2 linked regions of the Streptomyces noursei ATCC 11455 genome follow. The protein of the gene in region 1 interacts with the protein of each later gene in a pairwise test. Links are inferred from orthologs where the notes say so. Each region holds a gene or a part of one and is shown in the gene's direction. Other genes may lie near its edges.

Region 1 (14,795 bases):
GCCGCAGTTCGTCGGAGGCGTTCCAACTGCAGGCCACCGAGCGGGAGACCGGTCTGATCCGGCGGGTGGCCGACGTCCTGGTGCGCGCGGTGGCCGCGGCCGGCCAGCAGGATCCGCCGTTCGTGCTGGCCGTCGACTCCTTCGAGGCGGCGCAGTACCGCGGCTCCCCGGTGCTGGGCCGGATCTGGGCGATCTGCACCGCGCTGCAGAGCGTCTATCCGAAGTTCCGGATGGTCGTCTCCGGGCGGGCGCCGGTCGACCACCCGGCCCGCACCATGGCGCTGTCCGAGATCGAGCTGCGGGAGCTGGACCGGCCGGCCGCCGTGGCGCTGCTGCGCTCCCTGGGCGTCCACGACGCCGATGTGGCCGAGGCGCTGGCCGAGCGGGTCGGCGGGCATCCGCTCAGCCTGCGGCTGGCCGCCCGGGCCGCCGCGCTCGCCGGCAGCGAGGCCGAGCAGACCGGCGAGCTGATCCGCAGCCTGCCCGAGCGCGGGCCCCGCCACCGGGTCGACCGACTGCTGCTCCAGGGCGCCCTCTACGACCGGATCCTCAGCCATGTCGCCGACGAGGACGTGCGGCGGCTCGCGCACCCCGGGCTGGTGCTGCGGGTGATCACTCCCGAGCTCGTGCAGGACGTGCTGGCCGGGCCGTGCGGGCTGACGGTGGCGGACGCGGGGGCGGCGCACCGGCTGTTCGCCGGGCTGAGCCGCCTGGACATGGTGGAGCCGGCCGGACCGGAGGCGGTGCGCTACCGCCGCGACGTCCGCGCGATCATGCTGCGGCTGCCCGGCGGGGACCGTGGCGAGGTGATGCGCGAGGTCGAGCGGCGGGCGGTGGCGCACTACGCGGCGCGCGAGGGACTGGAGGCGCGCGCCGAGGAGATCTACCACCGGCTGCGGCTGGACGAGGACCCGCGGTCGGTGGAGGAGCGCTGGCTCCCCGGCGTCGAGCGGTTCCTGGCCGGGGCGCAGCAGGACATGTCGCCGCGGGCCGCGGGGCTGTTGACCGCCCGCCTCGGCAAGGGCGCGCCCGACCGGGTGGCCGCCGCGGCCGACCAGGAGGACTGGGAGCGGATCGCGGCCCGCGAGGCGGAGGACCTGCTGGCGCAGGGGTTCGCCGACGCGGCGCTGGCCAGGCTGGGGCAGCGGCGGCCGTGGACGCCGTGCAGTCCGCTGCACTCCCTGAGCGCGGACGCCCAGAACCGGCTCGGGCGGCGCGACGAGGCCCGCAGGGGCGTGGCGGAGGCCATCGGGCAGGCGGAGCGGGCCGGTTGCGCCGAGCGGCGGCTGGAGCTGCTGCTGTTCGGCGCCCGGCTGGCCGAGGAGGCCGGCGATCTGGCGGACGCCGACCGGCAGTTGCGGGTGGCCGAGGACGTCGCGGTGGACCTCGGGCAGGATCTTGAGGCGATGGGCGTGCGGCTTGCGCGGGCCCGGCTGCCCGCCACCCGCGACACCGCCCGCTCCGGCGCGCAGGCCGGCCGTCAACTCGCCACCCAGCTGCGGGAGTTGCCGGACAAGGTGCTGGCCGATCAGCCGGTGCTGGTGCGCGCCGTCGCCTCGCAGATCTACGGCCAGGACCCCGGGGCGCTGTCGCACGCCCTGGACGTGGTGGGCCTGCCGACCGACGACGCGACGCTGGAAACCCTGGGGGCCGCGATGCGCCGGGCGACCCGTCGACAACCGGCGCTGCTGGGGGCGGTGATGGGGATCCTGGACGAGGCCGCGGGGCCGTCCGGGACACCGCCGTGGTCCGAAGCGCCGACGCCGACGCCGCGGACGCCGGGTCCACCGGCACCGAGCCCCGTGGCCACCGGGCCGCGCACGCCCACCGCCGCGGCGGCCCCCGAGGCCCCCGCACACCCCGCCCCGCCCTCCCGCCCCACCGGCATCACCGGCATCCTGCGGCTGGCGCGCGACCGCGGCACCCTCAACGCGCTGGCCCGCCGGCTGCTGTCGGTCCCCGACCGCAGCGGCGAACTCGTCGCCGGGGTCGCCGCGGCGATGGGCGTCGGGACCCACGGCCGCACGACGCCGGACGGGGCGCCCGACGGGGCAGCGGCACCACAGGCCGGGCGCCACCGGCCGGACGGAAGGAGCGGCCCGGCCGGGCCTGAGCGCCGATGACCGCCTATCTCTCCCCGGACGAGCTCCTCCTACTGCGGGACGCGGCGCTGGAGAGCGGGCTGACCGACCCCGGCGTGCGCCCGCTGCTCTTCGACGGGATCATGCCCAGATACCGCGGCACGCTGCCGATGCTGGCCGCCCCGATGCATCAACTGCACTCCGACCTGGCCCAGATGAACCAGGTGGAACGGCTGGTGGACGGCTCGGTCCCACTGGAGATCTGGCTGCGCAACGCGGTGGCGCAGACCACCGAGGCCGAGCCGCTGAAGGTCTTCCAGCGCGCCCTGGACGAGGTGGCCCGGCGCGCCGGCGGCGAACCCGACATCCTGGCCGACCGCCCGGCGCCCGAGATCAAGGAGCAGATCGTCCACCGCGACGACACCGTCCCGATCGGCTTCCTGCGCGGCGGCGACCTGGCCGGCACCGCGGTCGCCCGCCTCAAGGTGCCGCCGTACCAGGACGGCGCCCCGCTGCAACCCAACGGCTTCCCGCACGCCGGCACGGGCTGGCTGATCGCCCCCGCCCTGCTGATGACCAATCACCACGTGGTCAACGCCCGCACCGGGACCGGCGCGGAACGCCCCCTGGCCGCCCCCGAGGACCTGCGGCTCCAGGCCCGGCACACCCGCGCCCGCTTCGGCTACGACAGCGACTCCGGCGACCTCGACGACTCCGCGGCCGAGGAGGTCGAGGTCGCCGAACTCGCCGCCGCCGACCCGGACCTGGACTATGCGGTGCTGCGGCTGTCCGCGCCGCCCGACCGCCCGGTGCTGAAGCTGGCCCGGCGCCCGCTGGAGGTCGCCGACGGCGAGTACGTGGCGGTCAACATCATCCAGCACCCCGGCGGCCAGTCGAAGCGGGTGGCGCTGCGCAACAACCTGGTCTACGAGACGGACGAGCACGACGTCCGCTACTTCACCGACACCCGAGGCGGTTCCTCCGGCTCCCCCGTCCTCACCGACGACTGGCGGGTGGTGGCGCTGCACCGCGGGACCCGGCGGGTGGAGGACGTGCTGTTCCAGGGGCGGACGACCGCGTTCGTCAACGTCGGCACCCAGATGACCAGCGTGCTGCGCCACCTGGAGACCCATGCCCCGGACGTCCACGCCGAGATCAGCGCGGCACAGGGCGACGGACGGGGCTGAGCCGGCCGACCGGCGCCACGGCCCGGCCGACCCGACCGAGGAGGACGAGATGGACAAGCGGAGCCGATCACCGGTGGCGACCGGTCCCGAGCGGGTCTTCTCCGATCTGCACGCGGTGGCGGCGCGGGTGCGGGACCAACTGTCCTGGGAGGAACCGGAGTCCGCCGTTGAGCTGCCCCCGGCACAAGCGCCGGCCGGGCAGATCTCGCAGTACGCCCGGCAGGAGCGCACCCGGGTGCTGTCGGCCGGCGCCAACGGTCTGGAGAAGCTCGCCGAGGGGCGGGCCGACGAGATCAGCGACGACGAGTCCTTCGGGATGGAGGCGATCGTCCTGCTGGAGGGGCGCCCGGCCATCCTCGTCCAGCACCACGACTTCGCGCCGCAGCAGGGCGACTGGGCGGTGCTGGAGGGCCATCGGGCGGCGATCCGGGAGTCCCTGGCCCGGGTCGGCCGGGTGGAGGTCTCCGGGCACATCAGCCTGGACTGGCTGGGCACCGGGTTCCTGGTCGGGCCGGAGACGGTGATGACCAACCGCCACGTGGCGGTGGAGTTCGCCCGGAGCGCGGGCGAGGGCTGGGCCTTCCAACAGGGGCTGGGCGCCGCGCTGGACCTCGGCGAGGAGTACGGGGCCGGCCGGGAGCCCGCGGACGGCGGACCGTCGTACGAGGTCACCGAGGTCCTGGGGATCCATCAGGACGTCGATCTGGCCCTGCTGCGGATCGCCCCGTACCTGGGCGGCAGTGCGCTGCCCACTCCGCTGGCGGTCGCCGCGGACGCGCCCGCGGACCTGCCGGGGCACCCGGTGTACTGCGTCGGCTACCCGGCCTGGGACGGCCGTCGCAACGAGCCGGAGTCCATGCGCCGGATCTTCATGGACGTCTACAACGTCAAGCGCCTCCAGCCGGGCATGACGACCGGGCTGGAGGCGGAGGGTGATGTGATGCGCCACGACTGCTCCACCCTGGGCGGCAACAGCGGCTCCCCGGTCATCGACCTCACCGACCACCGCGTCCTCGGCCTGCACTTCGGCGGCCGGTACGGGCTGGGAAACTACGCGGTGCCGCTGTGGCAGTTGGTGGAGGACCCGCTGCTGGCGCGGGGGCGCGTCAACTTCGTGTGAGCGCCGCGCGCCGGCAGCAGACGCGACGTCACTTCTTGACGAACTCGGTGGTGTAGGTCTTCTTCAGGTCGATGGTGGCGTTCTTCAGGGTGGGGTTGAACGCCTTGAGGACCCGCTCGACGGTGGCCGGTCCGTCCGCCGGCATCACCCCGTCCTTGGTGAACATCGGCAGGGTGTCCTTGATGGCCTGGACGTACAGCTCCTTGCCGCCCTGCGCGTAGTCCGCGGGCATCTTCGCGGCGATCTCCTCGGCGGTGTGCGTGGACATCCACTTGAGGGTCTTGACGAAGGCGTTGGCGAGCTTCTGGACGGTGTCCTTGTGGCTGTTCACCCAGTCGGTGTTCATGTAGAGGCTGGACGACGGGTAGGGGCCGCCGAGCGCCTGCCGGGAGCCCTCGGGGGTGCGCATGTCGACGAGCACCTTGCCGATCTTCTTGTTGACGACCTGGGCGACGGTCGGGTCGGTCGTCATCCCGGCCTGGATCGAGCCCTGTTCCATGGCGGAGAGGAAGGTCTGGCCGGCGCCGACCGCGACCGGGGTGATCTCCTCGGGCTTCACGCCGTTCTTGACCGCCAGGTACTTGGTGAGGAAGTCGGTGGACGAGCCCAGCCCCGTCACGCCCAGCTTCTTGCCCGTGAAGTCCTTGGGCGAGGTGATCTCGGAGGCGGCCTTGGTGGAGACCACCTCCACCTCGCCGGGCGCGTGGGCGAGCTGCACCACCGATTCGACCTGCTTGTTCTTCGCCTGCAGGTCCAGGGTGTGGTCGTAGAAGCCGACCACGCCCTGGACGTCGCCGGAGATCAAGGAGGTGGTGGCCTGGACGCCGGCGGGCTCGGTCAGCAGGGTGACGTTGAGGCCCTCGGCCTTGAAGTAGCCGAGCTGCTGGGTGAGTCGGGCCGGCAGGTAGATGACCTTGTCCAGGCCGCCGACCATGATCTGGATCCGGCCGTCCCCGGCGTCCGCGGCCGAGCCGGAGGAGGAGCCGCCGCAGGCGGTGAGGCCGGTGAGGGCGAGCGCGGTGGCGGCGACCGCGGCCGAGATCTTGAGCGGGGTGCGCATGGTCACGTCCTTGTGAGGTGAGGCGGTGCGGGCGGGTGTGCGGGGGTCAGCGGCCGTCGCCGGCGTCGGCCGGCTTCCAGCGGAAGAGCCGCTTCTCCAGGAAGGCCAGCAGCCCTTCGGCGAGCAGGGCGACGACCGCGAGGATCGCCATGGCGGCGTAGACGCCGGCGGCGTTGAAGGTGCCCTGGGAGGCCGAGACCAACAGGCCCAGGCCCTTGGTCGCGCCGATGTACTCGCCGACGATGGCGCCGATCAGCGCGAAGCCGAAGCTGACGTGCAGGCTGGTGAAGATCCAGGAGGTGGCGGAGGGGATGACGACCTGGAGGGTGACCTGGCGGTTGCTGGCGCCCAGGATCCGGGAGTTGGCCACCAGGTTGCGGTCGACCTCGCGGGCGCCCTGGAAGGCGTTGAAGAAGACCGGGAAGAAGACCAGGACGACGGCGGAGGCCACCTTGGAGGCCGGTCCGAGGCCGAACCAGATGAGGAAGATGGGGGCCAGGACGATCCGCGGCAGCGCGTTGAGGACCTTGATGTAGGGGCCCAGCACATCGGCCAGGAAGCGGATCCGGCCGAGCGCGATGCCCAGGACGACGCCGCCGATGACGCCGATGACCCAGCCGAGCAGCGCCTCGTAGAGGGTGTACCAGACCTGTTCGATCAGGGGGCCCTGCGGGGTGCCGTTCAGCGCCCACTGGGTGATCTGGTCCCAGATCTTCGAGGGCATGGAGAAGTTGAACGGGTCGATGACGGCGGCGCGGGCCAGCCCCTCCCACAGGGCGACCAGTGCGACCAGGAGCGCGACCCGGGTGGCGTAGACCAGGATCTTGTGGTTGCGGGCGGCGCGGGCCCGGGCCTGGCTGCGCTCGCCGGGGATGCCGGCCTCGGTGGTGGCGGCCGGTGCGGCGACGGTCTCAGGCGACATGGGCGGCACCCCTTTCGCGGGTGATCCGGACCTCTTCGCCGAGCGAGGACCAGATCTCCCGGTAGATCTCCACGAACTGCGGCTCCAGCCGCACCGACTCGACCCGGCGGGGCCGCGGCAGGTCGATGGTGAAGACCTCCTTGACGGTGGCGGGGCCGGCGGTCATCACCACGACCTTGTCGGCCAGCGCGATCGACTCCTCCAGGTCGTGGGTGACGAAGACGACGGAGGCGCCGGTGCCGGACCACAGGTCGAGGAGCTCGTCGGACATCAGGGCCCGGGTCTGCACGTCGAGCGCGGAGAACGGCTCGTCCATGAGCAGGATCTCGGGGTCGTTGACGAAGGTCGCGGCGAGCGCGACGCGCTTGCGCTGGCCGCCGGAGAGCTGGTGCGGATAGCGGTCCTCGAAGGCGGCCAGGCCGACCCGGGCAAGCCATTCACGGGCCCGCTCCCTGGCCTCGGTCTTGGGGACGCCGCGGAAGCGCGGGCCGGCCATGACGTTGGAGAGCACGGTCCGCCAGGGGAAGACGGCGTCCTGCTGGAAGACGAAGCCGACCTTGTCGCCGATACCGCGGACCGGCTCGCCGGCCACCAGCACCTCGCCCTCGGTGGGCTCCTCCAGGCCGCTGACCAGCGTCAGGGTCGTGGACTTACCGCACCCGGTGGGCCCGACGACGGCGACGAACTCGCCGCGCTCCACGGTCAGGTCCAGGTCCCGGACGGCGGTGTGCAGACCGCCCGAGGGGGTGCGGAAGGTCTTGCTCGCTCCCCGTAGCTCGATGGCGGGGCTCGTGTGGCTGTTCATGGACCGGGAGGCTAGGAGCGGTGCGGGCCACCGCGGCAGCCTTGTGGGCGCAAGCCGTCTTTCTGCGCGCAAACCCTGTTGTGCCCATTTTGCTCACGCTAGAACAACAAAAGTTCGACGGGGTCTGGGCAGCCGGGCCGCGGCGGCTTACGTTGCGTTCACACGAGATCAACAGACAGCGTCATGAACGGAAGGCGTCGGTTCCGCATCCCGCGGAGGGCCGGCCGAGACAGGGGGGACCGCATGCGGATCCACTGGCCCCGTCGCGTCTTCGCGCAGGTCCTGACCGCGCAGCTGGTCATCACCACCGGTGTGATGGTGCTGGCCACCGGGCTGTTCCTAGCCCCGCTCGGCCACGCCCTGGACGACCAGGCGATGCGCCGGGCCCTGGCCATCGCCCAGACCACGGCCGCCGACCCGGAGCTGGCCCGCGAGGTGCAGGCCACCGTGCCGGCCCCGGGAGGCCCGGTGCAGTCCACCGCGGAGCGGATCCGGCGGTCGACCGGGGCGCTGTACGTCGTCGTGATGGACACCCGCGGGGTCCGCTGGTCGCACACCAACGCCGCGGAGATCGGCCATCACGTCTCCACCGACCCCAGCCGGACGCTGGCCGGCAAGGAGGTCCGCCAGATCGACACCGGCACGCTGGGCCGGTCGGCCCGCGCGAAGGTGCCGCTGCGCGACGACGACGGCGCGATCGTCGGCGCGGTCTCGGTCGGCATCGCCTACGACAGCGTGCACGGCCTGCTGCTCGGCACCATCCCGGGGCTGCTGCGGTACGCGGGCGCGGCGCTGGCGGCCGGGGTGCTGGCCGCGGTGGTGGTCGCCCGGAGCCTGCGCCGCCGCACGCACGGGGTGGCCACCGCCGACATCTCCGCGCTGCTGGACGAGCGGGAGGCGATGCTGCACGGCATCCGCGAGGGCGTGGTGGCGTTCGACCGGCGGGGCCGGATCCGGCTGGTGAACGACGAGGCGGGGCGGCTGCTGGGCCTGGACGCCGGCGCCGCCGGCCGGGCCCTGGACGAGGTGCTGCCGCCGGGCCGCACCACCGACGTGCTGGCCGGCCGGGTGGCCGGCGGCGACCTGCTGGCGATCAGCGGCGGCCGGGTGCTGGTCGCCAACCGCGTCGCCACCCGGGACGGGGGCGCGGTGGTGACCCTGCGGGACCGCACCGAACTGGAGCTGCTGGGCCGGGAACTGGACAGCACCCAGGGCCTGTTGGACGCCCTGCGCGCCCAGGACCACGAGCACGCCAACCAGCTGCACACGGTGCGCGGGCTGCTCGAACTCGGCCGGTACGACATGGCGGTGGAGTTCGTCGCCGAGGTGGCCAGCGCCCATCGGGCGTCCGCGGAGCAGATCGCCGAGCGGGTGCACGACCCGCTGCTGTCCGCGCTGCTGGTCGGCAAGGCGGCGATCGCCGCCGAGCGCGGTGTCGCGCTGCGGGTGTCCTCCGGCACGCTGCTGCCGGACGCGGTGGTGGACCCGCGCGACCTGGTCACGGTCCTGGGCAATCTGATCGACAACGCGCTGGACGCCACCGCCGAGCGCCGCGGCGCCGATCCGTTCGTCGAGGTGGAGCTGCGTGCCGAGGGCAGCACCGCGGTCGTCCGGGTCAGCGATACCGGGCCGGGCGTGCCGCCCGAGATGCGCGACCGGATCTTCGCCGAGGGCTGGTCCACCAAGACCGCCACCGTCGCCTCCCGGGGCCGGGGGCTCGGCCTGGCGCTGGTGCGCCGGCTGTCCGAACGCTACGGCGGGATGGCCCGGGTCACCGCCCGCGCGGGCGGCGGCGCGGTCTTCACCGTCGTCCTGCCCGAGGCCCTGTCGCCCGACCTCCACCCCCCGATTCGTCAGCTCACGGCCACAGGAGAGTCACCTTGATCGATGTCCTTGTCGTGGACGACGACTTCCGCGTCGCGGAGATCAATGCCGCGTATGTGTCCCAGGTGCCCGGCTTCCGGGTCGTCGGCCGCGCCCACACCGCGGCCCAGGCGCTGGCCACGTTGGAGCGCGGCCACGTCGACCTGGTGCTGCTCGACCACTACTTGCCGGACGAGACGGGTCTGACCCTGGTGCGGCGGCTGCGCCAGATGGGCCACCACACCGACGTGATCATGGTGACCGCGGCCCGGGACGTGGCGACGGTGCAGGCCGCGATGCGGTACGGCGCCCTGCAGTACCTGGTCAAGCCGTTCGGCTTCTCGGGGCTGCGCGCCAAGCTCGACGGCTATGCCGCGCTCCGCCGCACCGTCGAGGGCGTCGGCGGCCGGGGCGAGGCCGGCCAGGAGCAGGTGGACCGGATCTTCGCCGCACTGCGCACCCCGGACTCCCCGCACACCGAACTGCCCAAGGGCCACTCGGCGGCGACCGTCGACCTGATCCGCCGCATCCTGGACGAGGCCGGGCTGCCGCTCTCCGCCCACGAGGTCGCCGAACGCGCCGGCGTCAGCCGCTCCACCGCCCAGCGCTACCTCAAGCACCTCGAACGCACCGGCCGCATCAGCCTCACCCTGAAATACGGCGACACCGGGCGCCCGGAACACCGGTACGCCCGGGCCCGCGCGAGCTAGGGCCTGTCCGCCCCCGACCCGTCGGACGGCCCCTGGGGCGTGTCGTCCTCCGCGGCCTCGTAGCACGCCTCGATCAGGGCGCGCAGACCGACCCCGGGTGGTCCGGTCCGCACCGCGAGATAGGCCCGCATGACCGGTGCCGGCCCGGCGAGCGGGCGGAACACCACGCCCGGGACCGGGAGTTGGTCGGCGTGCGGGGCGTAGAAGACCGTCCAGGACGGTTTGCCGTAACCGATGGCGGCGAGGGTGTCCTGGGCGTTGGTGAACTCCGGTCCCTGGACGGGCTCGAAGCCGGCCTCCCGGCAGGAGCGCATGACCAGGTCGTGGAGCGCGGGGTTGCGGGTGTGCGGGGAGAGCCGCAGCGGCAGCCCGGCGAGCCCGGACAGCTCGACGCTCTCCCGCGCGGCGAGCTCGTGCCGCGCGGGCAGCGCCGCCATCAGCGCGTCCTGCCACAGCGGCAGGAACTCCAGCCCGGAGTCGGTCCGTTCACCGCGCAGGAGGGTGGCGTCCAGGTCGCCGGCGCGCACCTTCGCCAGGCGTTCCTCCGTGCTGCCGGCGACGAGCTCCAGCTGGGCGTGGTCGGCGCGCCGGTCGAACGCGGCGAGCAGGGCGTCCAGCCGCGCGCCCAGTCCGGAGCTGGTGCCGAGCCGCACCGTCGCGGCCCGTTCGGCGCGCAGTTCGTCGATGGCCTCCCGGGCCCGGGCCTGGAGGGCGAGCATCTCCCTGGCGTACGGCAGGAGCCGGTCGCCGGCCTCGGTGAGCCGGACGACGCGGGTGGAGCGGGCGAACAGCTCCGTGCCCAGCTCGCGTTCGAGCCGGCGGAGCTGCTGGCTGACCGCGGACTGCACGATGTGCAGCCGCTCGGCCGCCCGCCCGAAGTGCAGTTCCTCCGCCACCGTCAGGAAGTAGCGCAGCTGTCGGATCTCCATGGCCCCCCGTTCGCCGTGACCCGCATTGATCACCGTACGCGATGAGTGTAGGCGCGGATCGCCCATTGGTCGGCGGAGGTGATCGCGGTTGGCTGAGGACGTCACACACCGCGCGGCCCGCAGGGGTCACAAGGTCGGAGGAGACCGCCATGCCGTACCTGGACGTCAACGACACCACCCTCTACTACGAGGACGAGGGGACCGGCCCCGCGCTGCTGTTCCTGCACGGCTGGGGCACCAGCGGCCGGGTCTGGGGCGCGCAGCTGCCGGACTTCACCCAGGACCACCGGGTGGTCACCGTCGACTGGCGGGGCTGCGGGCGGTCGGCCCGCCCGCTGCGGGGCAACACCACCGCCGGCGTGGTCAGCGACCTGGTGGCGCTGATCGGCGCGCTGCGCCTGGACCGGCCGGTGGTCGTCGGCTCGTCGATCGGGGCGACCTTCGGCACCGAACTGGGGGTGCGGCGACCCGAGTTGATCAGCGGCGTGATCGCGGTGGACGGACCGGGGTACTGGCCGTCCACGGGGATGCCGATGACGGAGCTGATGGCGGGCCTGCGCCTGGACCGGGCCGGCACGCTCGCCGGCTGGGTCCCCGGGTGGTACGCGCCGGGCACCTCGCCCGCGCTCGTGGACTGGACGGTCCGGCAGATCCTGGACTCCGGGGTCCACATCGACCAGCACTTCGTCTCCGCCGGCAGCTACGACCCGCGGCCGCTCCTGCCCGCGCTGCAGGTGCCGATCCACTACCTGCACGGCGAGCTGGACACCTCGATCCCGCTGGAGGTGGCCCGCACCTGCGCCGCTCTCACGCCGGGCGCCGAGGTCGGCGTCATCCGCGGCGCCGGACACATGCCGCAGCAGGAGCGACCCGACGCGTTCAACGCCGCACTGCGCTCCGCACTCGCCCGGATCGCCCCGGCCGCGGCCTCGGCCCACACCCGCTCCTGAACACCCCACCTCACCCCACCCCCTCGAAGGAGACCTCCATGCCCGTCACCCAGGTACCCCTCGCCGACGGCGCCGCCAGCATCGCGTACGACCGCACCGGGACCGGCCCGGGGCTGGTGCTGGTGCACGGCACCGGCGCCACCCGTGCGCAGTGGGGGCCGCTGACCGAAGCCGTCGCCGACCGCTTCACCGTGGTCGCGCCGGACTACTCGGGCTCCGGCGACACCACCGACCACGGCGGCCCGCTCACCCTGGCGGACCTCGCGGACGAGGTGCTGGCCGCGGCCGACCACGCCGGCCTGGACCGCTTCCACCTGGTCGGCCACTCGCTCGGCGCCGCGATCGCCACCCACCTCGCCGCCCACCACCCCGGACGGATCCGCTCGCTGGTCCTGCACGCCGGCTGGGTCCGCACCGACACCCGGCTGCGCGCCGAATTCGCCTACTGGCTCGACCTGCTGCGCACCGACGCCGAGCACGGCACCGCGCACTTCGCCCGGATGCTGCCGCTGATGGCGTTCGGCCCCCGGTACTGGGAACGGACCGACACCGCGGCGAACGAGGAACTGGTGCGGACGCTGGCCGCCACACTGGCGCCCGGCATCGCCCGGCAGATCGAGGTGGACCTGTCGGTGGACCTGCGGCCGCTGCTCGGCCGGGTCACGGCGCCGACGCTGGTGCTGGCCAGCGCCCACGACCGGATCATGGGCGCCGATCAGCAGCAGGCGCTGCTGGCCGGGATCCCGCACACCCGCTACCAGGAGATCGACGCCGGGCACGGTGCCCCGGGCGAGGACCCGGCCGGATTCGCGGCCCTGATCGCCGCGTTCCTGGACGAGCGGCGCGCCGCCGAGGCGTCCGAGGCGGCACCGGCCCCCGGCACCGCGGACGCCCCGGGCCGGTCGGCCGTCGCGGCGCCCGCATAGGTCCCGCCCCCGATCCGCTCCCCCGCCCCGATTCCGGTCCACTTTCCTGCAATTGGATCAGGAGACGGGGGCCCGCCCCCGGCTAGGTTCGGTCGTCCCGACCCGACGAACGGAGCACACCGTGCACCCCCACCTCGCCGCCGATCTCGCCGCGCTGCCCGACCTGTTGGAGGCCACCCGGGAACGGGCCGCGGCCTTCCTCGACGGCCTCGCCGAGGCGCCGGTCGTCCCCGCCCGGCCAGCTCCCGAGCCGCGGCCGCTGCCCGTGCGCGGCACCGGACTGCGGGACGCCCTGGCGGACTTCGCGGCGCGCTGGCAGCCCGGTCTGTCGGCCAGTGCCGGCCCGCGCTACCTCGGCTTCGTCACCGGCGGCGTGACCCCTGCCGCCCTCGCCGGTGACTGGCTGACCGGCGCCACCGACCAGAACTCCATGTCGTCCCTGGACGCCACCGGACAGCACCTGGAGCGGGAGACGGTGGGGTGGCTGCGCACGCTCTTCGGGCTGTCGGACGCCCACGAGGGCGCGTTGGTCAGCGGCGCCACCATGTCCAACACGGTCGGGCTGGCGATCGCCCGCGAGTGGCTCGGGGAACGGCGCGGCATCTCACCGGCCGAGGACGGGACGGCCGCCCTCGGCCCGGTCCGGGTCCTGTCCGGCACCCCGCACTCCAGCGTGGCCAAGGCACTGTCGCTGCTCGGCCTCGGCCGGTCCGCGCTGGTCACCGTCCCCACCCTGCCCGGCCGCGAGGCGGTGGACCCGGCCGCGCTGGAACGTGCCCTGCGGGACGCGGACGGCCCCTGCGTCATCGTGGCCAACGCCGGCACCGTCAACACCGTCGACTTCGACGACCTCCGTGCGCTCGCCGCGCTCCGCGACCGCTACGACTGCTGGCTGCACATCGACGCCGCGTTCGGCGCCTTCGCCGCGCTCTCCCCGGACCACGCCCACCTGGTCGACGGTCTGGACCTCGCCGACTCGCTCTGCGTCGATCTGCACAAGTGGCTGAACGTCCCGTACGACAGCGCGGTCCAGTTCACCCGCCGCCGCGACCTCCAGGCCCGCGTCTTCCAGAACGCCGCCGCGTACCTGGGTCCGCTGGGCGACACCCCCGACCTGGTCCACCTCACCCCGGAGAACTCCCGCCGGCTGCGCGCCCTGGCCACCTGGTTCACGCTGCGCGCCTACGGGCACGAGGGCCACCGCGACATCGTGGACCGCTGCGCGGAGGGCGCCCGCACCCTGGGCGCGGCGGTCGACTCCCTCGACGGCCTGGAACTGCTCTCCCCGGTCCGCCTCAACGTCGTCTGCTTCACCCTGGCCCGCTCCGCCACCGCCGAGCGCCTCGCCGCCCTCGCGGATGCCCTGGCCGCCGAGGTGTTCCTGACCCCCACCGTCCATGCCGGACGGCCCGCCCTGCGCGCCGCGTTCAGCAACTGGCGGACCACCGCCGAGGACGTCCGACGCATCGTCACGGCCCTGGAGCGCGCGGTCCGCGACCTGCCGGCGGACCGAGGGACCCGGCCATGACCCATCGGACACGATCTAGATGAATGAGTCCGATGTCTTCAGTGGTCATACGCGATCAGTGATCGTTTGGCTGGGGCGTTGGTGGTCCAGTTGTGCCAGATCACCGTGGCCAGGGCGAGGAGTCGTTGGCCGGTGCGGGCGAAGACACCGGCGAGTGTTCGGCCTCCGTGTTGTTCCAGGCTGAGCTGGCCTTTGAGGGTGTCGAATACCGCCTCGATCCACTGGCGGACGTGGGCCAGGCGTCCATGTCGGACAGGCTCGTTCTTCATGTCCGGCCGCACCAGATGGACGCCCAGGCACTCTTCGAGGAACGCCTCGAACTCCCGCCCGGCGAAGCCCTTGTCCGCGAGGATCACTTGACCGGAGCGGATGAGGTGGTGGTCGCGTTCCAGCAGCGCGGTCATCACCTGGCGTTCACCGAGTTTGGGGTTGGCCAGGCACCAGGACACCGGCATGCCCTCGGCGGTGGTCAGCAGGTAGAGCCGGAATCCCCAGAAGAAGCGGGAATGGCTTGGGCAGTAGCCGTATCCGGCGTGCCCGGCCAGGTCGGAGCGTTTGACTGTCTCGCGGGAGGCCGCGCAGGGCACAGGTGTGGAATCGATCAACCGCAGGTTGTCGTTCCACGTGGGAACCTGCCTGGCCAAGGTCTCGATCACGCGGCTGATCAGCGGGCCGGCTGCGTTGAGGCGCTTGTTGTAGGCGGACTGTTGGGGT
Region 2 (14,783 bases), 3.2 Mb from region 1 along the record:
GAGCCGGGCCCCGCCGGGCAGCCGGACGAAGCCTTCGGACTCCCCCGGTGCGCCGCTGCGGACGACCTTGATCCCGGCGTCCTCGATCAGCGCGGGCAGCACGGTGGCGGGGCCGGGCAGCTCCCCGTGCAGGGCGACCGAGGCCGGGGGCGGGCAGGGCGCGGCGGTCGCCGGCGCGGGCCGCGCGGCGCCCTCGGCGTAGTCGAACCAGCCGCGCCCCGACTTGCGGCCGTGCAGACCGGACTCCACCAGGCGGCGCTGTGCCAGGGACGGCGTGAACTTCGGGTCCTGGAAGAAGGCCGTCCACACCGAGTGGGTGACCGCCTCGTTCACGTCCTGTCCGATGAGGTCGGTGAGTTCGAACGGGCCCATCCGGAAGCCGCTGCCCTCGCGCAGGACGGCGTCGATGGTGACGGGGTCGGCGGCCCGCTCCTCGTGGACGCGCAGCGCCTCGGCGTAGAAGGGGCGGGCGATGCGGTTGACGATGAAGCCGGGGGTGTCGGCGCAGCGCACGGGGGTCTTTCCCCAGGCCGCGGCGGTGTCGTAGGCGATCGCCGCGGCGGTGTCGTCGGTGGCGAAGCCGCTGACGATCTCCACCAGGGGGAGCAGCGGGGCGGGGTTGAAGAAGTGCATGCCCACGCAGCGACCGGGGTGCCGGAGCGCGCCGGCGACCGCGGTGACGGACAGCGAGGAGGTGTTGGTGGCCAGCAGGCAGTCCGCCGGGACGACGTCCTCCAGGGAGCGGAACAGCTCCTGTTTGGCAGGGAGTTGCTCCAGGATCGCCTCGACGACCAGCGCCGCGTCGGAGAGTTCGGCGAGCCCTTCGGCGGGGGAGAGGCGGGCGCGGGCGGCGTCCCGTTCGGCCGTCGGGATCCGGCCTTTCTCCACCAGTCGGTCCAGCCGCCGCACGATGGCCTCGGCGGCCTGCGCGGCGCGGCCCGGGGCGCTGTCGTAGAGCCGTACGGGGTGGCCGGCGACCAGTGCCACCTGCGCGATTCCCTGCCCCATGGTGCCGGTGCCCACCACTGCCACGGTGGTGTCGGTGCCGATTGCCGTCATGGCAGCTGATCCTCCCCGACCGAGTTTTCCACAGGATGGCCGGACCCTCTTGCCCCGACCGATCGTTCGGTTACTCTAACTCCGTTGCTGTGTCACTCCCAGCCCCTATCCACTTTCCGCGCAGTCGACGAGGAGTTGGTCATCGATGGCCGCCGAAATGACCGCAGCCCAGTTGATCGAGAAGCACCGCCCGACCCTCGACAAGGCGCTGGAAGCCATCCGCACCCGCGCGTACTGGTCCCCGCATCCCGAGCACCCCAAGGCGTACGGCGAGAGCGCCGCCCCGGACGGACTCGCCGCCTTCGAGGCGCTGCGCGGCACTCGTTTCGCGCTCGACCAGCCCGGCACGGACGACTGGGCGGGCGAGGAAGTCTCGCCCTACGGGCCGGAGTTGGGCATCACCTATCCGCACCCGGACGCCTCGGTGCTGCTGCCGGCCATGCGGGCCGCGCTCCCCGCGTGGCGGGACGCCGGGCCGGAGGCGCGCGCCGCGGTGTGTCTGGAGATCCTGGCGCGGATCAGCAACCGCACCCACGAGTTCGCGCAGGCCGTGATGCACACCAGCGGCCAGGCGTTCATGATGGCGTTCCAGGCGGGCGGGCCGCACGCCCAGGACCGCGGCCTGGAGGCCGTGGCGTACGCCTACGAGGAGCAGACCCGCACCCCGGAGAAGGCGGCATGGACCAAGCCGCAGGGCAAGCGGGACCCGCTGGAGCTGACCAAGAGCTTCACGGCGGTGCCGCGCGGCGTGGCCCTGGTGATCGGCTGCAACACCTTCCCGACGTGGAACGGCTATCCGGGCCTGTTCGCCTCGCTGGCGACCGGCAATCCGGTGCTGGTCAAGCCGCATCCGCGCGCCGTGCTGCCGCTGGCCCTGACGGTCCAGGTGGCCCGGGAGGTGCTCGCCGAGGCCGGTTTCCCCGCCGACCTGGTGTGCCTGGCGGTGGACAAGCCGGGCGAGGGGCTGGCCAAGACGCTGGCGGTCCGGCCCGAGGTCCGGATCATCGACTACACGGGCTCGACCGCCTTCGGCGACTGGCTGGAGGCGAACGCCCGCCAGGCGCAGGTCTACACCGAGAAGGCCGGCGTCAACACCGTGGTCATCGAGTCCACGGACAACTACAAGGGCATGCTCAGCAACCTCGCCTTCTCGCTGTCGCTCTACAGCGGCCAGATGTGCACCACCCCGCAGAATCTGCTGATCCCGCGCGAGGGCATCGACACGGACGCCGGCCCTAAGTCGTACGACGAGGTCGTCAGTGATCTGGCCGGCGCGGTCGGCGGTCTGCTGGGCGACGACGCGCGGGCCAACGCACTGCTCGGCGCGATCGTCAATCCGCAGGTCAAGGCGCGGATCGACGAGGCTTCCGGGTTCGGCGAGGTGGCGCTGGCCTCCCGTGAGGTGGCGAACCCGGAGTTCCCGGCGGCCACGGTCCGCACGCCGCTGATCGTCAAGCTCGACGGCGCCAAGCCGGAGTCCGAGGCGGCGTATCTGTCGGAGTGCTTCGGCCCGGTGTCCTTCGCGGTGGCGGTCGATTCCGCCGTCGACGCGGTGGCGCTGCTGCGTCGCACGGTCCGGGAGAAGGGCGCCATGACGGTCGGTGCGTACACCACCTCGGCCGACGTGGAGCGGATGGTGGAGGACGTCTGCCTGGAGGAGTGCGCCCAGCTGTCGGTGAACCTGACCGGCGGCGTGTATGTGAACCAGACGGCGGCGTTCTCCGACTTCCACGGCTCGGGCGGCAATCCGGCGGCCAACGCGGCGCTGTGCGACGGCGCCTTCGTGGCGAACCGGTTCCGGACGGTGGAGGTGCGGCGGGAGGTGTGAGGCCCCGGGGCCCGGGCGAGTTCCGGGCCCCGTTCCCGATGATCGGCAGCCCCTCGGCGACGGCCCAGGAGGCCGGTTCCACGGTGCCCGGGTGGTGGCGGACGTGCCGGCGGTCGGTCACCCTCGCGCCACGGCGCCGCCACGACTGCTCACGGCGCCGGAGGCGGGCCACCCCAGTGGAAGAGAGCCATGGCGACGCTCGTGGCCAGGTTGTAGCTGGACACCTGGGGCCTCATCGGGAGGGCTACGAGCCGGGTGGCCCGCTTCCGGAGTTCCGGCGAGATGCCATGCCGCTCCGACCCGAACGCCAGCAGCGCGTCATCGGGAAGCACCACGGATCTGATGTCGTCCCCCTCCGGGTCCAGTGCGTACATCGGCCCCGGCGGCAGAGCGTCGAGCGGGAGACTCTCGACCGCGGTCGCGTAGTGGAGGCCCGCCGCTGCCCGCACCACGTTGGGGTGCCACGGGTCCATGTCGCCGGTGGTGACCACGCCGGTGGCGCCGAACCCCGCCGCGAGCCGGACCACGGCGCCGACGTTCCCGAGGTTGCGGGGGTTCTCCAGGACGACGATCGGAGCCGGCCGCGGGGTCCTCGACAGGGTCTCCAGATTGCGGTGGAGGTCGGGGCGAGCGGCCAGGCCGGCCACGTGGGTGGGATGCACCCTCGGCACGAGATCCCGGAGGGTTCTGACCGGCACCTCGGTCACGAGATCGCCGATCCGCCGAGTGAGGTCGTCGGCCAACTCGTCGGCCAACGCCAGGACGGAGCCCTTGTCACTGGAGATCGCCAGGCTGACGTCCGCACCGAAGCGGAGAGCGTGCTTCACGGCATGAAAGCCGTCCAGCAGCACCGTCTCCTGGGCAGCGTCCCGCCACTGTCGCGCGACTGCGGTGATCTCGTCCTCGCTCACCACATCAGACTACGGCTCACGGCCGTCACCAGGGCCTGGGCCCTGCACCACAGCCGTCCGGCGAGGGGCGACGACGGCGACAGGAGCCCGCAACGCCGGTTCTGGCAACGAGCGGGAAGCTCAAAGAAAAACGAGCGGCAAGCTCGAAGAAATCCGGCTCACCGGACACCCGTGGATCACAGGGGCGTCGGCTTCCACGGCTCGGGAGGCAGGAACGGGGCCCGCCGCCACACGTGCACGGTGAAGGCCACCATCGGCGCGGTGAACAGTGCCCAGAGCGCCGGGCCCGTCCAGAGCCCGAGGTCGAAATATGCGGTGATCACGGCCGCGGCGATCCCGGCCACTCCCAGGCCGGCGGCGAGCCGGACGAGATAGCGCATGCGCCGGGTCGGCTCGTGCCTGTCGGCTCCCTGTCGCAGCCGCCATACGCACACGGTGCTCAGGGTCAGTCCCGCAACGCCCATGCCGAGGGCGGCGGCCAGATCGGCGCCGGGGGGATTGGCGGGACGTGCCCAGGTCTTCTGGTTGATCCCCTTGGCCGTGACCTCCTGGACGGCGCCCTGCCAGACGGTGCCGGTCACCCGGTCCCCGTCGCGCAGCGTGCTCAACAGCGGGTCGTCGTCGGCGAATCCGATCCGCCGGGCCGTGCCAGCGGAGTCGGTCAGGGTGGCCTTGTGCTGGTCCTTCCCGAGGCGGATGTCCGAGACGGTGAACTCCTGGTCCCGGACACAGTCATCCGTCCGGGTCGCCGGTGCGCAGACCGGCGCGGACCGGTACGCACGCTCGTCGGCGATCTGCTCCGGCACCCAGACGCTCATCAACCACACGGAGGCGCCCACGCAGATGACTGCGAACGCGAGAGAGATGATCGCGGTCGCGGAGTTGTACAAGGGGTTCCTGCTGCTCATGCGGCCGTCCATATCGAACAATCCTCGCACGCCCGCACGGAACGGCTCCGCGGCGCTTCACCGCCTGCCGTCGTTCGCCGCTCGTGCGGACCGGCTGTCCGACTTGCCGGCCGACGTGGCCCGGACGGCCGCCGGCGGAGGCGGGAGCGCGGCGCCTGAGTCAGGGGTGGGACCGCTGCCGCACAGGCGCACGCGGCGGCGGGATGCGCATCAACTCACCCTGGCCCGTGGGGCGATCGGGGAGCACTCCCCGGAAGCAAAAATGACGGACCCGGAGTTTTCTTCCGGGTCCGCTCCTGTCGGGAGGCTTGCCGTCACGCGATGCGACGCTCCGGGGGCGCGGCGATCGCCTCCCGCGTCCAGCAGCGGTGGCGACCGACGACGTCGCGGCGGTCGCCGTGGGCCAGCGGCCCGGGGGCGCAGCGGCCGCCCCGCGGCCGGGGCCACGGGTGCGGCCCGACGCCGACCTCGGGCCCGTGCCCCTCGTCGTCCTGGAGGGGCACGGCGGGGGCGGTCGTTCCGCTGCTCACTCCATGAGCGTCCGGCCATCGCTGCCGGACCGGGCGGCGGCCTCCAGCCCGGCGCCCTCGGCGGCGGTGCCCGGGCCGTGGTCGCCGGTGCGCGGGAACAGCCGGCGGCGCAGGCGGGTGAGCCGGCCGCCGAGCCAGGTCAGGAAGTTGGTCGGCAGGAAGACGGCGTCGGCGGTGATCATCGCCAGGGAGAAGAACGGCAGCCCCAGCAGGAACGCGATCGAGAGATGCTCGCAGATCATGACGACCAGCAGCGCGTTCTTCAGGCGCCGGTTGAAGACGGTGAACGGGAAGGCGACCTGGAAGATCACCGTCCCGTAGGTGATCAGCATGATCACCAGGCCGTTGCCGCCGAGCAGCCGGGACAGCTCCGGCCAGGGGGAGAAGTAGTCCAGGTGCATCGGGTAGTAGACGGCCGTGCCGTCCTGCCAGCGCGAGCCCTGGATCTTGTACCAGCCGGCGGTGGCGTAGACCAGGCACACCTCGACCATGATCACCAGCAGGGCGGCGTTGTGCGCCAGCTTGGCGAGGGTGTCGAGGACGATCCGGGGCTCCCCGGGGGCGTGCCGTCGCACCGCCCACCACAGGCCGTGCGTCGCCCACAGTCCCCACAGGGCCAGGCTCCAGCCGAAGTGCGGGAACGGCCCGTGTCCGAACCAGGTGAGGCCGGGGGCGCCGGACAGCTGAGCCACGGCGAGAGCGAGGCCGAGCACCGCCCACAGGACGATGCCGGTCAGGTCGCGGGACGGGACCGCGGCGTCTCCGCCGGGGGCGGCGGCCGCCCGCCGGGCGCGCCGGGCGTCCAGCGACCACACCTGGCCGCACCGGGTCAGCACGAGGTAGATCGCCATCAGGTGGATGACGTTGTCGCCGCCGTCCCCGATGAAGACGCTGCGGTTCTGCAGCGAGAGCACGCCGACCATGAACAGCACCGACATGGTGCGGGTGCGCCAGCCGAGCATCAGCAGCGCGCTGACCACGATTGCGAGGACGTAGACGCACTCGAACCAGCCGCGGCCGTCGGACCACACCAGGACGGAGAAGCCGTGGTTGCCGTTGAGCAGCTGGCGCGCCATGCCGAAGTCCCAGGGGCCGGCGGGCCCGTAGAGCTGCTGCCGGTGGGGCCATTCGCGCAGCAGGAACAGCAGCCAGGTGCCGGCGAAGCCGATCCGGATGACGGCGGTCTGGTACGGGGCCAGCGCCCGGGCGGCGACCCGGGCGAAGCCGCGACCGACGGCGCGCTCGATGCGGGTCTCCTGGTAGGCCGCGGGGGCCTCCTGCCGAGTCCGTGCGGGGGCGTCGGGGGTCCGGGCGGCGGTGCGCGGCTGCTGCGGCGTCGGTGACGTCACTTGTTCGTCGCCCCCTCGGGCAGGTCGTTCGCGGTGATCGGCCACCAGGGCAGGACGCGGTAGACGGGCTGGTCGCTGACCTTCTCGGCGCTCCACGGCGGCGGGAGCACCGAGGTGGTCCGCGAGCGGATCTGGACCTGCTCGACCCGGTCGCCGCCCTTGGTCCACTCACCGGACATCCGGAGCATCACGATCCGCCGCAGGTAGCGGGCGAAGCTCTCGCCGCGCTCGCCGGTCGGGCGGTTCTGTGCGTCGAGGTTGCTGGAGAGCAGCTCCCAGCCGCGGCGCAGCTGGTTCTGCTGGGTGTGGCTGGGCAGCGGGTTGTGGAGGATGGCCCGCCCGTCGCGGGCGGTCAGATCGGTCCAGCCGGTGGTCCGCGCCGTGCCGTCCTGGGTGCGCAGCTGTGCGCGGACCTGGACGTCGGTGTTCTGCTGGAGGGGGTTGGGGGCGAACAGCTTCCAGTTCTGCTCGTACTCGGGATAGACGTAGTCGTTGATCAGCCCGGCCTGCTGCTTACTGAGCGTGTTCGACGGTGCGATGTGCAGGAACATCATCGCGAGATGGATCAGGACGGCGACCGCGATGCCGCTGGCCGCCGTGCCTATGACGATCCGCGAGGGCAGCGACAGCGTGGCCAATGGCCGCGATTCGTCCCCGTATGACTGCATTCCCGCCCCGTTCCCCGTCCTCGTAACGGCCGACTCCGCCCCGGAACGGTACCTATGCGGCCGGCCCGAGCACACCTTCCCCTGGATATCCACAGGCTTGACACCCGCGGTCCGCCCACTCACCATTGAACCGAACGATCGGTCGGTCGGGAGGAGGGGGCACCACATGACGACGATCGCGCCGGAGGACACGGGCCAAGAAGCCCTGTTCGACGCAACCATCGCCGCGGACGAGCGGATCGAACCACGCGACTGGATGCCGGACGACTACCGCGCCTCACTGGTGCGCCAGATCGCCCAGCACGCCCACTCCGAGATCATCGGCATGCAGCCGGAAGCAAACTGGATCACCAGAGCACCGTCCCTGCGCCGCAAAGCCATCCTCATGGCCAAGGTGCAGGACGAAGCCGGCCACGGCCTGTACCTCTACAGCGCCGCCGAAACCCTCGGCACCGGCCGCGACGAACTCCTCGACAAGCTCCACACCGGCCGCCAGAAATACTCCTCGATCTTCAACTACCCCGCCCTGACCTGGGCCGACGTCGGCGCCATCGGCTGGCTCGTGGACGGCGCCGCCATCACCAACCAAGTCCCGCTCTGCCGCTGCTCCTACGGCCCCTACGCCCGCGCCATGGTCCGCATCTGCAAAGAGGAGTCCTTCCACCAGCGCCAGGGATACGAGCTCCTGCTCACCCTCAGCCGCGGCACCGAGGCCCAGCACACCATGGCCCAGGACGCCATCGACCGCTGGTGGTGGCCCTCGCTGATGATGTTCGGCCCACCCGACGACGAATCCGCCCACTCCGCCCAGTCCATGGCCTGGAAGATCAAGCGCCACTCCAACGACGAACTGCGCCAACGCTTCGTCGACATCTGCGTCCCCCAGGCCGAAACCCTCGGACTGACCCTCCCCGACCCCGACCTCCGGTGGAACGAAGAACGAGGCCACTGGGACTTCGGCCCCATCGACTGGACCGAATTCCGCGAGGTCCTCAAGGGCAACGGCCCCTGCAACGACGAACGGATCGGCCGCCGCCGCCGCGCCCACCAAGAAGGCGCCTGGGTCCGCGAGGCCGCCGCGGCACACGCCGCCAAACACCCGGCCCACACACCGCACGCCGGCACCGACCAGGAGGAGGCGGCCCGATGACGACACCACGCCCCACGCACGCCCCGGCCGCACCCACCGAACCGACCCGGCCGCACACCACCACCGACCCCACGGCCACCACCGGCCCCACCGACTGGCCCCTGTGGGAAGTCTTCGTCCGCAGCCGCCGCGGCCTGTCCCACACCCACGCCGGCAGCCTCCACGCCCCCGACGCCCAGATGGCCCTGCGCAACGCCCGCGACCTCTACACCCGGCGCTCCGAAGGCGTCTCCCTCTGGGTCGTCCCCTCCACCCAGATCACCGCCTCCTCCCCGGACGAGAAGGACACCTTCTTCGAACCGGCCGGCGACAAGCCCTACCGCCACCCCACCTTCTACGAAATCCCCGAGGGGGTGCACCACCTATGACACCGCACCCCACCACCCCCGCCCTGCCCCTCGGGGACGACGCCCTGATCCTCTCCCACCGCCTCGGCGAATGGGCGGGCAACGCCCCCGTCCTCGAAGAGGAAGTCGCCCTCGCCAACATCGCGCTGGACCTCCTCGGCCAGGCCCGGATCCTGCTCTCCCTCGCCGGCGACGAGGACGCACTCGCCTACCTCCGCGAGGAACGCCACTTCCGCAACGTCCAACTCGTCGAGCAGCCCAACGGCGACTTCGCCCACACCATCGCCCGCCAGCTCTACTTCTCCACCTACCAAGAGCTGCTCTACGACCACCTCGCCACCACCGACACCCCGTTGACGCCCCTCGCCGGAAAAGCCGTCAAGGAGACCGCCTACCACCGCGACCACGCCACGCAGTGGACCCTGCGCCTCGGCGACGGCACCGACGAGAGCCACACCCGGATGCAGCGCGCCCTGGACACCCTCTGGCGGTTCACCGGCGAACTCTTCGACCCCGTCGACGGACTGGACGACGTCCCCTGGCAGCCCCTCCGCGACGAGTGGACCACCCGCATCACCAGCACCCTGGAGCGCGCCACCCTCACCGTCCCCGAAGGCCCCCGACACAGCGCCTGGACCGCCGGCGGCGGACGCCAAGGAATCCACACCGAACCCTTCGGCCGACTGCTCGCCGAAATGCAGCACCTCCACCGCAGCCACCCGGGGGCGACATGGTGACCACCCCCACCACCCTGGAAGCGGAACTCCTGGCACTCGCCGGCTCCGTCCCCGACCCCGAGCTGCCCGTCCTCACCCTCGCCGAACTCGGCATCCTGCGCGACGTACGGCTCACCGCCCCCGACCGCGTCGAGGTCACCCTCACCCCCACCTACACCGGCTGCCCCGCCATCGAAACGATGTCCGCCGACGTCCAACGCGTCCTCCACGACCACGGCATACCCCACGTCGAGGTCCACACCGTCCTCAGCCCGCCCTGGACGACCGACGCGATCACCGACGAAGGCCGCCGCAAACTCGAAGCGTTCGGCATCGCCCCACCCCGCCCCACCGGCCCCGCCCGCGGACCGATACCCCTCGACCTCACCCTCCGCTGCCCACACTGCGGATCGACCGACACCACCCTGCTCAGCCGGTTCTCCTCCACGGCCTGCAAGGCACTGCGCCGCTGCGAGTCCTGCCGCGAACCCTTCGACCACTTCAAGGAGTTGTGATGTTCCACCCGCTCCGAGTGCGGGAGATCGAGCGACTCACGGACGACGCGGTGGCCGTCACCTTCACCGTCCCGCCCGCACTCCGCACGACCTTCCGGCACACCCCCGGGCAGCACATCGCACTGCGCAGAACGATCGACGGCCAGGAGATCCGCCGCACCTACTCCATCTGCACCCCCGCCACCGACGACCCCGTCCTGCGGGTGGGCATCCGCCTGGTCGAGGACGGCGCCTTCTCCACCTACGCCCTCAAGGAACTCGCCGTCGGCGACACCGTCGACGTCATGGCCCCGGCCGGCCGCTTCACCCTCGCCCCCCGCCCCGGCCAGTTCGTGGGCATCGTCGGCGGCAGCGGCATCACCCCGGTGCTCTCCATCGCCACCACCCTGCTCGCCCGCGAACCACACGCCCGCTTCTGCCTGATCCGCAGCGACCGCACCACGGCCTCCACGATGTTCCTGGAGGAGGTGGCCGACCTCAAGGACCGCTACCCCGAACGGTTCCAGCTGGTGCACGTGCTCTCCCGCGAGGAACGCCAGGCCGGCCTCCCCTCCGGCCGCCTCGACCAGGAACGCCTGCACACCCTGCTGCCCGCACTGCTGCGGACCGACGCCGTCGACGGCTGGTACCTCTGCGGCCCCTTCGGCCTCGTCCAGGGCGCCGAACGAGCCCTGCGCGCCCTCGGCGTACCGCGCACCCACATCCACGAAGAGATCTTCCACATAGACAACGGCGCCGCGGCCCCCGTCCCCGCCGCCACCGCGCCCGCACACAGCACGGTGACCGCCACCCTCGACAGCCGCTCCGGCACCTGGCCCGTCCACGACGGCGAATCGCTCCTGGAAGCCGTACTCCGCAACCGCCCCGACGCCCCCTACGCCTGCAAGGGCGGCGTCTGCGGCACCTGCCGCGCCTTCCTCGTCTCCGGCGAGATCCGGATGGACCGCAACTTCGCCCTGGAATCCGACGAGGTCGACGCCGGATACGTACTGGCCTGCCAGTCCCACCCCGCCACCGAACAGGTCGAGCTGGACTTCGACCGCTGAGAACCGCCCACCACCGTCCGCGCCATTCCCAATTCCTGCAACATGTTCTACCTTGACGCCTCGTCAGATATCACTGTCGGAATCCGACGGCGCGCGGGAGGACGGACCGTGGACTTCACCTTCACCGAAGAACAACAGGCAGCCGTCGAAGCGGCACAAGCCGTCTTCTCAGCAGTCACCCCGGACAACACACCCAGCCCGGCACTCACCCACGGCCCCGTGGCCGACGACTTCGACCGCCCCCTCTGGCGCACACTCGCCAACGCCGACCTGCTCGGCCTCCCCATCGCCCCCGAACACAACGGCGCGGGACTCGACCCCCTCGCCCTCTGCCTCGTCCTCCGCGAATCCGCCAAGGTCCTCGCCCGCGTCCCGCTCCTGGAGTCCTACGCCGCCGCGCACACCCTCCAACGCCACGCCACCGACGACCTCCGCGCCGAGATCCTCCCCCACATCACCACCGGCGACCTCGTCGTCACCGCCGCCTCCCACGGCCGCACCGGCCACGACCCGGCCGAACTCGCCGTCACCGCCCGCCAGGACGGCACCACCTGGACCCTCGACGGCACCCACACCGCCGTCCCCTGGGCCCCCACCGCCGACCGGATCCTGCTCCCCGCCCACACCCCCGACGGCCACACCGTCCTCGCACTCGTCCCCCGGGACCGCACCGGCCTCACCCTGCACGACCAGACATCCACCAACGGCGAGCGCCACGCCGAGGTCCACCTCGACTCCGTACGCACCGACACCCGGGAAACACTCACCGACCCCGCCGCCTGGAACACCCTGCGCGACCTGCTCACCACCGGCACCTGCGCACTGGCCCTGGGCCTCGGCGAACGCGTCCTGACCATGACCAGCGACTACACCGGGAAACGCGAACAGTTCGGCTTCCCCCTGGCCACCTTCCAGGCCGTCGCCGTCCAGGCCGCCGACCGCTTCATCGACCTGCGCGCCATGGAAGCCACCCTCTGGCAGGCCGCCTGGCGCCTCACCACCGGAGCGAGCGGCCCCCTACCGCCCGCCGGAGACATCGCGGTCGCCAAGATCTGGGCCTCCGAAGGCGTCCGCCGCGTCGTCCAGACCGCCCAGCACCTGCACGGCGGCTTCGGCGCCGACACCGACTACCCGCTGCACCGCTACCACGCCTGGGCCAAACAACTCGAACTCTCCCTGGGCCCCGCCGCCGCCCACGAGGAGGCACTCGGCGAACTCCTCGCCGCACACCCGCTCAGCTGAAAACCCACGCGACACGGGCCGCCGAAGAAGACCAGGCCCTGCGGGGAGAGCCCCCGAGGGCCTGAAGGAGAGCCCCGAGGACCTAGATGACGGTCCCCACGCCACCCTTGCCGTCCGACACCGGACGCCCGGCCGCCTCCCACGCCTGCATACCGCCCGCGACATTCACCGCGTCGATGCCCTGCTGGATCAAATACTGCGCGACCTGAGCCGACCGACCGCCGACCCGGCACATCACATAGATCTTTCCGCTGTCCGGCGCCGCCTCCGTCAACTCCCCGTAACGGGCGACGAATTCGCTCATCGGAATGTGCAGCGCGCCCTCGGCGTGCCCGGCCGCCCACTCGTCGTCCTCACGGACGTCCAGGAGGAAGTCCTCGGGCGTGAGGACATCGACACCGACCGTGGGCACAGAACCAAAATGCATACTCCCGACGCTACCCGACCAGCTGGGCGAGGTACGCCTCGCGTTCCCGGACATCGGCCATCAGCTTCTCGGCGATCTCGTCCAGCAGAGCATCCGGATCGTCCGGCGCCATCCTGATCATCGAGCCGATCGCGCTGGCCTCCAGCTCCGCGACGACGGAAGCCAGCAGCTCCTTGCGCTCGGCCAGCCACTCCAGCCGGGCATAGAGCTCCTCGCTCTCGCTCGGCCGACGCTCGGCGGGCGCCGGACCGGCCTCCCACTCCCGCACCAGCTCCCGCAGCAACGCCTCGTCGCCCCGCCCGTACGCAGCGTTGACCCGCGCGATGAACCCGTCCCGACGGGCCCGCTCCGCGTCGTCCCGCGCCAGGTCCGGATGCGCCCGGCGCACCAGGTCGCGGTAGAGCTTGCGGGCCTCCTCGCCGGGCCGCACCTTCGGCGGCGGCTGAACCGGCTGATCCGTGAGCATCGCCTGCGCCTCGGGGAACAGCCCCTCCGACCCGAGCCAGCCGTGGAACAGCTCCTCCACCTGCGGCATCGGCAGCACCGACGCACGTGCCTCGCGGGCCTTACGGATGTCCTCGGGGTCGCCGGAGCGCGCCGCCACGGCCTCCGCGATCTGCGCATCCAGCTCGTCCAGCCACGCGTACATGGGGCCGAGCCGCTGGTGGTGCAGCCGGGAGAAGTTCTCCACCTCCACCCGGAAGGTCTCCACCGCGATCTCGAACTCGATCAGGGCCTGCTCGGCCGCCAGCACGGCCTTCGCCAGCCGCCGGGTCGCCTCGTCCCGACCATCCGCGCTCTCACCCGCGCCCTGCGGGCCCCCGCCGGGAGCGGGGGCATCCCCGTCGCCCCGCTCGGCGCCCGGCACCGCCCCGCGGGCATCCGCCGCCCGCGGTTCGGCCGGGGCGCCGGGTGTCCCCGGTACGTCCGATCGGTCCTGGCCGTCCTGCGCGTTCTCCGCGTGCGAGTTCGTCACCTGGTCAGCGTACGGCCCGGGGGGTGCAGCCACCTGACCGCACCGGGGGGCCTCGGGGCCCCTCCCCACCCGGCCCCCTCCCCACCCACCCCCACGCCTCGCCCTCACCACCACCCCGCCCCGCAAAGCCCCCGGAAGGCCCCGGAAGGACTCCCTCGCCGTTACACCCCGCTCTCCGCCGCGACGCGACCGCTGCGTATCGCCGCGACCAGGTCCGCGTGATCCGCTTCCGTGCGCTCCGCGTAGGCCAGCGCGAAGGCCGCTATCGCCTCATCGAGTGCCTCGCCCTTGCCGCAGTAGCCGGCCACTACACGAGGGTCGGCACTGTGGGCGTGTGCGCGTGCCAGGAGTGCACCGGTCATCCGGGCGTAGTCGTCGAGTTGCCCGTCCGACAGCCGGGCCGGATCCACGCTGCCCTTGCGGTTCCGGAACTGCCGTACCTGGAAAGGCAGTCCCGTGCCCAGACCGTCCGGCGCCCCCGCGCCACTCGACCGTTCCTTCCCGGCGACGCCATGGACGCCGGATGCACCGCGTATGCCGTGTGCGCCGTGTATACCGTCCGTCGTGCCCTCCCGTACCGTCGTCCATCCCAGCAGCAGGTCGCTGACCACCTGCATCCGTCGCTGTCCGAGCACCACGCGCCGGCCCTCGTGTTCCGCCGGGGGTGCGGGGAAGCCGACCTTCGCCACATAGGGCGCCAGTATCGAGCGGCGGGCCTCCTTCACCTGGAGGACCAAGGGCTCGCCACGGTGGTCCAGCAGCAGCACCACGTATGACCGCAGTCCGACGCTGCCGGTGCCGACTATCCGGAAGGCGACGTCGTGCACCGCGTACCGGGCCAGCAGCGGCAGTCGGTCCTCGGGAAGCGTCTCCAGATAGCCGGCGAGCGACGAGGCGACCGCTGCCGCCTCCGCGTCCGGTACCCGGCGCAGCACCGGCGGCGCGTCGACGAACCGTATGCCGCCGTCCGGTCCGCGCTCGGTGGATTTCGCCGCGAACCGTGCGCTGGTGTTCTTGCGTGCCTTGGCCTCGACCCGTTCGAGGGTGCCCAGCAGGTCCCGGGCATCGGTGTGCGAGACCAGTTCCTCGTCGGCGATGGCGTTCCACGCTT

Evidence for each region.
Region 2: the proteins of SNOUR_RS34455 (region 1) and paaC interact in binary tests that used the Escherichia coli proteins (3 or more experiments, as listed by UniProt). The link is inferred for Streptomyces noursei ATCC 11455 from one-to-one orthologs.

What each region holds. Positions count from the first base shown.
Region 1 is NZ_CP011533.1:8,053,713-8,068,507, reverse strand. Bases 7,903-10,901 are described here. They hold SNOUR_RS34455 (response regulator), read left to right. Parts: upstream 7,903-9,055; coding sequence 9,056-9,748; downstream 9,749-10,901. Other genes in these bases: SNOUR_RS34445 (alpha/beta fold hydrolase), read left to right, coding at 10,827-10,901; SNOUR_RS34450 (LysR family transcriptional regulator), read right to left, coding at 9,745-10,677; SNOUR_RS34460 (sensor histidine kinase), read left to right, coding at 7,903-9,059. In the rest of the region: SNOUR_RS34490 (AAA family ATPase), read left to right, coding at 1-2,123; SNOUR_RS34485 (trypsin-like peptidase domain-containing protein), read left to right, coding at 2,120-3,268; SNOUR_RS34480 (trypsin-like serine peptidase), read left to right, coding at 3,318-4,388; SNOUR_RS34475 (ABC transporter substrate-binding protein), read right to left, coding at 4,417-5,448; SNOUR_RS34470 (ABC transporter permease), read right to left, coding at 5,495-6,370; SNOUR_RS34465 (ABC transporter ATP-binding protein), read right to left, coding at 6,360-7,175; more of SNOUR_RS34460, read left to right, coding at 7,419-7,902; more of SNOUR_RS34445, read left to right, coding at 10,902-11,627; SNOUR_RS34440 (alpha/beta fold hydrolase), read left to right, coding at 11,666-12,553; SNOUR_RS34435 (pyridoxal phosphate-dependent decarboxylase family protein), read left to right, coding at 12,675-14,081; SNOUR_RS34430 (IS982 family transposase), read right to left, coding at 14,120-14,795. UniProt on the Escherichia coli protein: Member of the two-component regulatory system DpiA/DpiB, which is essential for expression of citrate-specific fermentation genes and genes involved in plasmid inheritance.
Region 2 is NZ_CP011533.1:4,858,835-4,873,617, reverse strand. Bases 7,641-10,627 are described here. They hold paaC (1,2-phenylacetyl-CoA epoxidase subunit PaaC), read left to right. Parts: upstream 7,641-8,767; coding sequence 8,768-9,487; downstream 9,488-10,627. Other genes in these bases: paaE (1,2-phenylacetyl-CoA epoxidase subunit PaaE), read left to right, coding at 9,981-10,627; paaD (1,2-phenylacetyl-CoA epoxidase subunit PaaD), read left to right, coding at 9,481-9,981; paaB (1,2-phenylacetyl-CoA epoxidase subunit PaaB), read left to right, coding at 8,505-8,771; paaA (1,2-phenylacetyl-CoA epoxidase subunit PaaA), read left to right, coding at 7,641-8,403. Also shown: SNOUR_RS20590 (3-hydroxyacyl-CoA dehydrogenase), read right to left, coding at 1-1,059; phenylacetic acid degradation protein PaaN, read left to right, coding at 1,205-2,887; SNOUR_RS20580 (TrmH family RNA methyltransferase), read right to left, coding at 3,037-3,801; SNOUR_RS20575 (hypothetical protein), read right to left, coding at 3,975-4,706; SNOUR_RS20570 (hypothetical protein), read right to left, coding at 5,021-5,236; SNOUR_RS20565 (HTTM domain-containing protein), read right to left, coding at 5,233-6,585; SNOUR_RS20560 (DUF5819 family protein), read right to left, coding at 6,582-7,253; more of paaA, read left to right, coding at 7,420-7,640; more of paaE, read left to right, coding at 10,628-11,027; SNOUR_RS20530 (acyl-CoA dehydrogenase family protein), read left to right, coding at 11,136-12,269; SNOUR_RS20525 (rhodanese-like domain-containing protein), read right to left, coding at 12,352-12,696; SNOUR_RS20520 (J domain-containing protein), read right to left, coding at 12,707-13,672; SNOUR_RS20515 (DUF2252 domain-containing protein), read right to left, coding at 13,834-14,783. UniProt on the Escherichia coli protein: Component of 1,2-phenylacetyl-CoA epoxidase multicomponent enzyme system which catalyzes the reduction of phenylacetyl-CoA (PA-CoA) to form 1,2-epoxyphenylacetyl-CoA. The subunit C may be essential for structural integrity of the alpha subunit.